Regions from separate parts of the Microbulbifer sp. YPW1 genome, predicted to be linked through region 3. Evidence: predicted binding sites of a transcription regulator. Region 3 holds the regulator's gene; each other region holds the start of a gene.
The links. Region 3 encodes sigma-54, which starts transcription at its own class of promoters, with help from an activator protein. Its sites were predicted from a motif close to TGGCACANNNNTTGCNNT; they were not measured.
Positions count from the first base shown of each region.

Region 1: the regulator sigma-54 is predicted to act here: its motif matches at 1,622-1,639, upstream of HUW35_RS00515 (TorF family putative porin).
Region 2: the regulator sigma-54 is predicted to act here: its motif matches at 1,353-1,370, upstream of glnL (nitrogen regulation protein NR(II)).

Region 1 covers NZ_CP055157.1:105,999-109,278, reverse strand. The annotation lists gene HUW35_RS00525 (inactive transglutaminase family protein) at 1-596, shown strand, start outside; gene HUW35_RS00520 (alpha-L-glutamate ligase-like protein) at 596-1,582, shown strand; gene HUW35_RS00515 (TorF family putative porin) at 1,837-2,601, shown strand; gene betB (betaine-aldehyde dehydrogenase) at 2,708-3,280, shown strand, end outside.
Region 2 covers NZ_CP055157.1:1,750,645-1,753,924, reverse strand. The annotation lists gene glnG (nitrogen regulation protein NR(I)) at 1-178, opposite strand, end outside; gene glnL (nitrogen regulation protein NR(II)) at 236-1,309, opposite strand; gene HUW35_RS07455 (DUF4124 domain-containing protein) at 1,621-2,313, opposite strand; gene glnA (glutamate--ammonia ligase) at 2,497-3,280, opposite strand, start outside.
Region 3 covers NZ_CP055157.1:267,610-270,889, forward strand. The annotation lists gene lptB (LPS export ABC transporter ATP-binding protein) at 1-624, shown strand, start outside; gene HUW35_RS01245 (RNA polymerase factor sigma-54) at 858-2,333, shown strand; gene hpf (ribosome hibernation-promoting factor, HPF/YfiA family) at 2,502-2,792, shown strand; gene ptsN (PTS IIA-like nitrogen regulatory protein PtsN) at 2,847-3,280, shown strand, end outside.

The DNA.
Region 1 (3,280 bases), 160 kb from region 3:
AGCAGAGCATTTTCAAATTGATCCTGCTGGTGCCGGTCGGGGCGCTGGTGGTAGTGCTGTTGCGGGTGTTTGTGGGACTGCGGACTTCCGGTACCTTTATGCCGGTACTGCTCGCCATCGCCTTTATCGAAACCCAGCTGTTTACCGGTCTCGCCATTTTTGTACTGATCCTGATCCTCGGCCTGTGGATCCGTTTCTATCTCAGCAGGCTCAACCTGCTCCTTGTGGCGAGGATCGCCGCCGTCGTGGTGACGGTGGTGATCCTGATGGGGGCGATCAGTGTGGTGAGCTACAAACTCGGTATCGAGCAGGCGCTGACGGTCACCTTCTTCCCCATGATCATTCTCGCCTGGACCATCGAGCGTATGTCCATCGTGTGGGAAGAGGATGGTCCCTATGAGGTGGTGATACAGGCCGGAGGCAGCCTGCTGGTTGCAGTACTCGCCTGGTGGGTGATGACCAACCGCTATATCGAGCACTGGACCTTCAACTTCCCGGAACTGCTGCTGGTATTGCTGGGCTTCATCATGATCGTCGGCAACTACACCGGATTCCGGCTCGGTGAACTGGCGCGGTTCCGCCAGCTGGTGCGCTGATGCAGCTTCCGTCTTTCTTACGTGGCGGGCTGGTTTCGCCCTTCCAACTGCGCAGGCTTGGCGTGTTGGGTATGAACGCGCGCAATGTGCATTACATTGCGCGCTACAACGATCGCGATAAATATCCCATCGTCGATGACAAGCTCAATACCAAGCGCCAGGCCAAGCGTTACCGTATACCGGTGCCCGAGCTGATTGCCGCCTTCGAGACCCAGCCCAGCCGCACGCGCGTGATGGGGGTCATCGAACCGCTGGAAAAGTTCGTGATCAAGCCCGCCAGGGGGTCCGGTGGTAAGGGGATCCTGGTGATTGTCGGGCGCGACGGTGATGAATACCTGAAACCCTCCGGCAGCAAAGTCACCGCGCTGGATATCCAGCGGCACGTCAGCAATATCCACAGCGGTCTCTACAGCCTGGGCGGCAAGCCGGACCGGGTGATGATCGAGGCGCTGGTGGATTTCGATCCGGTATTCGACAAGTACTCCTTCGAGGGGGTGCCGGATATCCGTGTGATCGTGTTCCGAGGTTTTCCGGTGATGGCCATGCTGCGCTGTTCCACCCACGATTCCGATGGCAAAGCCAATCTGCACCAGGGCGCTGTCGGTGTCGGGGTGGATCTCGCCACAGGTAAATCCTGTCATGCGGTGCAGCGGGGCATTCGAATCGACAAACATCCAGATACGGAAATGCCATTTTCCGATCTGGTAGTGCCGGGCTGGCAGGAACTGGTGCGGCTGGCGGCCAGCTGCTATGAAATGACCGGTCTCGGCTATCTGGGCTGCGATATCGTGCTCGATCGCAAACGCGGCCCTCTGCTGCTGGAGGCGAATGCGCGCCCCGGCCTCGCAATCCAGATTGCCAATGGCGTTGGCCTGCGTACGCGGCTGGAGCACATTGAAAAAATGGATCTGGAACAGCTGGAAAAGAATGTGGAGGAGCGGGTGGCTTACTCCATGGATTATTTCTCCGCGCCTCCACTGGTTTAGTGCATACCAGTCGATAAACCTTTGGTTTGAATTTAAAAATGGCGAGCATTTTGCTCGCCATTTTTTTGTCTGTGTAAGTCGTGTATTGCTGACGGAATGGATGCCATTCCGACAAAACCAGCGCATCGACTTTCCCCGTCCTGATTTACATGCCGTCAATTTGCCGGAATTTATATCCCGCGCCCTGCCTTGAACCGCCTGAATCTTATCCTACAGTAAGGGGTGTTTTTAGATTACATCCGAGGATAGAAGGCATGGAAGCAAAATTACGTCAAAGAGCTGGCTTCCTGCATGGGGTGATAGCGATCATTCTATTCAGCGGTTTTGCTGCCAAATCCCTCGCGCAGGAATCCCAAAGTGAGAAAGACACCTTGGGTACCTTTGCCGGCAGCTTGCTGATGGCAAGTGATTACATGTTTCGCAGTATCTCCAACTCTAATGGCCGCCCTCAGGTGCAGGGGGATTTCAATTGGTCCCACGACGGCGGGTTGTATTTGGGCGTCTGGGCGTCAAACACGGATTTTGGCGGCAACGGAAACAGTATGGAGATTGATCCATATATCGGTTTTACCAAAGACATCGGCGACAGTGGTTTCAACTTTGATATTGGATACTGGAGCTATAACTATCCCGGCTCTGAATTCAGTCTGGATTACGCCGAGGTTTATACCTATCTCAATTACTCCAAGGATAAATTTTCTGCCAGTCCCAGCGTCTGGTGGACAGATAACTATTTCGGCGATGATTTTCTCGATGGCGTTTCTGCGCTCGCCTATGAAATAACCCTCGGTTACGAAGTTTGTCCGGGGTTGACGCCGTCACTGCGCGTCGGCGAGCAGACGTTTGGCTCCGGTAACGACAACCTGGATTTCACCTACTGGGATATTGGCGTGGATTATGTGGTCGATGACTGGAGCTTCGGGCTGCGCTGGTACGATACCGATGGTGTGGATCCCTTTCTCGCCAACCCGAAGCTGACCGACGGTGACGTTGTTATCGGCGTTACTCGCAGTTTCTAGCCATTTTCCTGCTGCTGAGTGCTCCTGGTTTTTTGAGTGCGCAGTGTCTTCAGGTAATCACAGTTATTAGGAATCTCACCAGAGGTGAGGGGAAAGGATGCCGGATATGGACGATCAGTTACTCTGGATTCACGGTGAGTATGTGGCGCCGGAAAAAAGCCAGTTCTTTGACACCATCAACCCCGCGACCGGCAAGGTCATCTGCCGGGTTGCGCAAGCCGGGCAGGCTGAAGTGGATAAGGCTGTCGCGTCTGCAAAGCGCGGGCAGGCGGAATGGTCTGCATTGAGTGGGGCCGAGCGCGGTCGTGTACTGGTAAAGGCGGCCCAGCTGTTGCGGGACAACTGTGACGAGCTGGCACGCCTCGAGTCTCTGGATGGCGGCAAGCCACTCGCGGAAACGCCGGAAGCCGACATCGGTTCTGCAGCCGATTGCCTTGAGTTTTTCGGCGGGCAGGCGGCGTCATTGCAGGGAGAGTACCAGGTTGTTCCCGGAGGCTTCTTCTACACCCGGCCCGAGCCGATTGGTATCTGTGCCGGTATCGGCGCGTGGAATTATCCCATCCAGATTGCCGCCTGGAAGTCTGCTCCCGCATTGGCCGCCGGCAATGCCATGGTATTCAAACCAGCGGAGCTGACACCGTTATCTGCCCTGAAACTGGCTGAAATCTACAAGCAGGCA
Region 2 (3,280 bases), 1.5 Mb from region 3:
CCGGCATGCGAATATCGCTGATCACCACATCCGGGGACTCACTGTAAAAGTCGTCCAGGGCGCGATCGCCATTTTCGTAACAGGTGGTGTCAATCCCGGCACGGGAGAGGGCGCGCTCCAGTACCCAGCGGATGGAGCGGTCGTCATCAATGATCCAAACGCGATTGTTCATAATAATTTTCCGGCCTGCGTTTTTACTTTCGAATAATTTGTAATGTCTTCAATTCCGCTGCGGCTATTCACTCGCCAGCGGCAAATAAATCTGGAATTCGGTCTGTCCCGGCTCGCTCTCGCATTTAATCAGCCCCCGGTGCTGATTGATGATGTGCTGGGAAATGGACAAGCCCAGCCCGGAACCCTCGGCGCGCCCGGAAATCATCGGGTAGAAAATACGCTCGCGAATGTCCTCCGGAATCCCCGGGCCGTTGTCCAGGATGTCGATTCGACAAACCAGCGGACAGTGCCTGCGGCCGATGGTGAACTGACGCTGCACCCGGGTACGGATCGTCAGGCTGCCGGCTTCCAGCCCGATACTTTCGGCGATGGCCTGCATCGCATTGCGCGCGATATTCAATACCGCCTGGATCAACTGCTCGCTGTCTGCGGGAATATCCGGTATCGACGGGTCGTAATCCCGCTTGATGATCAGCGCTCCGTCGCACTCCGCTTCGATCAACTGGGCGGCGCGCTCGGTAATCGAGTGCACGTTTACCGGCAGCAGCTTCACCGGCTGGCGCGGCCCCAGCATCCGGTCCACCAGATTGCGCAGGCGATCCGCTTCTTCAATGATGATCTGGGTGTACTCACCGAGACCCTCGTCGTTCAGATCTACCAGTTCCCTTTGCAGCAACTGTGCCGCTCCGCGAATTCCGCCCAGTGGATTTTTCACTTCGTGTGCCATGCCCCGAACCAGGTTGCGGGTAGTCTCCTGGGCGGAGATCAGCGCGTCCTCGCGGGCGATGCGCAACAGGCGATCCATGGACTGCACTTCCAGCAACAACAGCCCGAGATCGGTGAGCGGGGTCACCGAGTAATCGACGGTGCATTCTTCCAGGTTGTGCAGCAGCCACAGGGCGCGGCGCACGGTGTACTTTTCCCCGGTCGCCAGCGCCGAGCGCAGGGCCTGCTGGGCAGCGCGGGACTCGCGCACTACCTCTTCCAGGGGCAACCCGATAGAGCGGGCACTGGACGCCGCCACCAGATCTTCCGCGGCGGAGTTGAGGTAGCACAGGGACAGGTTCTCATCGAGCACCAAAACGGCCGAGGTGAGGTTGTCCAAAAGCAGGCGTAACTGACGGTCCTTGAGCATTCGGGGGTCCGATTCTGTTCATATCTCCGGTTCGCTTAATGGCAGTGCAAGAAGCAAACCAAAATGGCGCAAAAACCCGGGCACGAGGGAAGGTTTCAGGGGTGTCGGCGCGCGACTGCACACCATAATGCACCAAATGTGTGCATAGAGCAAAAAACGATCAACTTTGCTGCTCACAACGGAGCACGGGAAGAATTCGGCGGCCAGGCGTGCACGAGAAGCGACAGGGGGCTTCAGGGCCAGGAGAGAGAAGGCGCCCCGGTGCGCAAGTTTGGCGCAACGGGGGCGAGGGCGGTGAGAAGGAGATCAGCTCAACGGGGCTTCGGCTTGGGCGGCTTGGCCACACCCGGCGCCTGCGGCAGTTTCGGCATCTGCGGCGCCTGCTGGGCGGGGTAATCGGGTACCTGCCCACCTGGACGCTTCACATGGATCTGGATCGCTTGGGACTGCGCCAGTGGCTGCCCACCGGCGCCAAGCAATACCGCCTGCACGGTGTGTGTACCACGTTCCAGCGCGGAAATATCCAAGCTGGTGCCGGAAGACATACCGGACCAGCGCTGCCCATCGATCACCGCATAGAAAGCGTAGCCATCGCGCGGCACGGGATTGAGCGCCACCTGTAACACGATAAATCGCTGTCCCGGAGGAATGGTGGCGTCGTTGGCAGGGCTAACGATAGAGAAGTTCACCGGCCCCTGATCGTTTCCGCGGCGCTCCCGGTCGTCTTGATCCCGTGGCGACAGTTTGCGTGTGGGCAGCGGCAGGGGGGGCGCTATGGGCTGCACATTGGTGGGCCCGATCCTGATCTTCTCGGCTTTCTGCCCAGCGGGCGGGGAGTCGCTGAATGTCACCCTCCCATCGGGCCCGACGATACGGTACACGCTGCTACCGGACGCACTGTCTGCACCCTTGCCGTCTGCGGCGCGATCTTTGTCTGCCGAGTCCTGTTGTGCCATCGCCGCTGCGGCCAGCAGCGCTGCGGTAAGTGCAATCCACCTGCTCATGGGCGTTCCTGCCTCTCACTATGTATTTCAGGGAGCCTGTTTTAAGGCTAGTGTATCGCGAAAATCAGACGCGCATAAAAAAGCCCACACCAGAGTGCGGGCTTTCTCGTCATCTTTGCGCCGTTCTCACCAGATCTCCCTTGCGAGAGAAACCGGCGGCGGCGCGCTGATGATACCTGCTACTTAGCAGGAGTAGTACAGTTCAAACTCGACCGGGTGAGTGGTCATGTTCACACGCTGTACTTCTTCGCGCTTCAGAGAGATGAAGGCGTCGATGGCGTCGTCGGTGAATACACCACCTTCGGTCAGGAACGCGCGGTCCTCGTCCAGTGCGTCCAGGGCCTGTTCCAGGCTGGAAGCAACGGTCGGGTACTCGGCCAGTTCTTCCGCCGGCAGGTCGTACAGGTCTTTGTCGGCCGCGTCGCCGGGGTGGATCTTGTTCTTCACGCCGTCGAGGCCAGCCATCAGCAGGGCTGCGAAGGCCAGGTACGGGTTGGCGGTCGGATCCGGGAAGCGGGTCTCGATGCGCTTGCCTTTCGGGCTCGGCACAAACGGAATGCGGATAGACGCAGAGCGGTTGCGCGCGGAGTAGGCCAGGATAACCGGCGCTTCGAAGCCCGGAACCAGACGCTTGTAGGAGTTGGTGGAAGAGTTACAGATCGCGTTCAGGGCGCGCGCGTGCTTGATGATACCGCCAACGTAGAACAGGGCAGTTTCAGACAGGCCAGCGTAGGCGTCGCCCGCGAACTGGTTTACGCCGTCCTTGCTGAAGGACTGGTGCACGTGCATACCGGAGCCGTTGTCACCTACCAGCGGCTTGGGCATGAAGGTAGCGGTTTTGCCGTAAGCGTGGGCTACGTTGTGTACCGCGTACTTCAGGATCTGAACTTCGTCCGCTTTCTTGGTCAGGGTGTTGGCGCCAACACCGATCTCGCACTGGCCCGCAGTACCCACTTCGTGGTGGTGC
Region 3 (3,280 bases):
CTCGGCCCCAATGGTGCCGGCAAGACCACCTGTTTCTATATGATCGCCGGCCTGGTCCAGGCCGATGCCGGGCAGGTACTGATCGACAGTGAAGACATTACTGGCTATTCGATGCATGGCCGTGCACGCAAGGGAATCGGTTACCTGCCCCAGGAGGCATCGGTATTTCGTCGCCTGTCAGTGGCAGACAACATCCTCGCCATCCTCGAGACGCGCAAGGACCTGAACCGCAGCCAGCGCCAGGAGCAGCTGGAAGCACTACTGGAAGAATTCCATATCACCCACATCCGCGACAGCCTGGGCATGGCCCTGTCCGGCGGCGAGCGCCGTCGCGTTGAGATTGCGCGCGCCCTGGCTACCAACCCCGCCTTCGTCCTGCTCGACGAGCCTTTTGCCGGAGTTGACCCCATCTCGGTCAACGACATCCAGCAGATCATCCGCCACCTGAGAGATCGCGGCATCGGTGTATTGATCACCGATCACAATGTGCGCGAGACCCTGGATATCTGCGAGACCGCCTACATCGTCAGCGAAGGGCATATTATCGCCTCAGGCAACCCCAAAGACGTCGCTGCGAACAAGCAGGTAAAAGACGTCTATCTGGGACACGAGTTCACCATTTGAGCAAAAGCCGGGGGATCCATCTGCTAGATCTCCCGCAACCCTAGACGGCCATCACAAATAATACGGGCGCAACCAAGGGCAAATGTCGTTTCGGCACACTTATTGCTTAACCTGCCTCTTGTGTTCCGATTTGCCCCGGGGTAGTCTGCAGGAAATGAGCTTTACGCCGCCGTAACAGATACAGATTCTGTTCAGCGCACTAACGCCAGATAATTCTGCCGGCATACCCCTTTATGAAGCAGTCACTCCAGTTAAAACTCGGTACCCAGCTGACGATGACGCCCCAGCTGCAACAGGCCATTCGCCTGCTGCAGCTGTCGACCCTGGACCTGCAACAGGAAATCCAGTCGGCGCTCGACAGCAATCCGCTGCTGGAATCGGACTTTGACGAGCACGCCGGCGAGACACACCAGGATCAAAACACCCCCGCAAGCTCCGAAGGACAGGAGCGCGAAGCCGCCGAGCGCGAGAGCGCCCGCGAGGCCAAGAACGACTCTACTGCCGATGGCGACTGGAACAGCGAGATCCCAGATGACCTGCCGGTGGATACCCGCTGGGACGACATTTATACCGGCGGCAGCTACACCGGCGGCGAAGGGGACGACTTCGCCTTCGAACAGCGCAACGCGGTGTCCGAGAGCCTGCAGGATCACCTGCTGTGGCAGCTCAACCTCACACCACTGACCGAGGGCGACAAGCTTATCGGCGAGTCACTGATCGACGCCATTGCTCCCAACGGTTTCCTGGATTCAGACCTGGACGAAATGGCCGAGGCCCTCGAAGTCGAAATCGACGAGGTCCTCGCGGTCCTGAAGACCATCCAGCAGTTTGAGCCGGTGGGCTGCGGCGCCCGCGATCTGCGCGAGAGCCTGCTACTGCAGCTGCGCCAGCAACCGGCCGAAACACCGTGGTTGCCCCAGGCACTGATTGTGGTGGACCAGCACCTGGACCTGCTGGGGAAACGGGACTTTCGCCAGTTGAGCCGCAGAACCCGTCTCAGTGAGGCCCAGCTGGGCGAGGTTATGCGTCTGATACAGACCCTCACCCCCTACCCCGGCGAAGCTTTTGGCGGTGAAGAACCCCAGTATGTGGTCCCGGATGTCATTGTGAGCCGCAAACAGCAGCGCTGGGTGGTGGAGCTCAACCCGGAGACAACCCCCAAGCTGCGCATCAACGACGCCTATGCATCGCTAATCAAACGCGCGGACAACTCCAGCGAGAACAACTACCTGCGCGACAACTTGCAGGAAGCGCGCTGGTTCCTGAAGAGCCTGCAGAGCCGCCATGAGACCCTGCTCAAGGTCGCCAGCTGTATCGTGGAAAAGCAGCAGGGGTTTTTCGAGCTGGGACCGGAGGCCATGAAACCCATGGTACTGGCAAATATTGCCGAAACCATCGGCATGCACGAATCCACCATTTCCCGGGTGACCACCCAGAAATACATGCTCACCCCCCGCGGTGTGTTCGAGCTCAAATACTTCTTCTCCAGCCATGTCAGCACCGACTCCGGCGAGGACGCCTCATCTACGGCCATCCGCGCACTGATCCGCAAGCTGATCGACGCCGAGCAGCCACGCAAGCCCCTGTCGGACAACAAGATCACTCAGGAGCTGGATTCGCAGGGGATCAAAGTGGCCCGGCGCACCGTGGCAAAATACCGCGAATCCATGGGAATCCCCTCCTCCAGCGAGCGGAAACGACTGGTCTAGCCACCAGGGTCACAAAACAGGGGCGCTGCAACCCTCCGGCGATCATTTTCTGCGCAACCAATGCACTGACATTGAGTGTATCCTTCCATTCTGGCGCACTTCCTAGTAGGGTTGCCGCCCTGTGCGGGGGTGCTGCCAGATTGTGTTGCACCCGATGAGGAGAAATCCATGCAGATCAATATCAGTGGCCATCATGTTGACGTAACTCCGGCCATTCGCGATTACTGCCTGACCAAACTGGACAAGCTCTCCCGCCACCACGACCTGATCACCAATACACAGGTCATACTTTCCGTCGACAAACTCATCCAGAAAGCCGAAGCGCGGGTTCACGTGAATGGCAAGGATGTATTTGCAGATTCGGAATCGGAAGATATGTACGCGGCGATTGATTCTCTCGCCGACAAACTCGACCGGCAGCTGCTGAAACACAAAGAAAAGTTACGCAGTCACCGCTAGTCGTAACACCATCAGGTTACCGGCTGGCCTGTACCGCTAGATCATCAGTAAGTTATGACATTGGAAGCACTACTCTCTCCCCGCCTGAGCCTTTGCCACCTGGCGGGGAGTAGCAAGAAAAAGCTGTTACTCAACATCGCCCAGGCGATCTCAGAACAATACCCCGATCTGGACTCCGATACTGTTTTCAACCAGCTGGTAGCCCGGGAGCGCCTTGGCTCCACCGGTATTGGCGAGGGTGTCGCCATCCCACACTGCCGCCTGCCCGGCTGTGAAAAGCCCATTGGCGTGCTGTGCACGACCTCCCCTGCCGTAGACTTTGACGCCATCGACCGCCAGCCTGTCGATCTCCTGTTTGCCCTGCTGGTACCGGAGAACTCGGAGCAGGAGCACCTGGAGACCCTGGCGGAGATCGCAGCGCTGTTCAGTGACAGCCGGGTGCGCGAAAAACTGCGCGAAGCCAGCACCAGTGACGAGCTGTACGCACT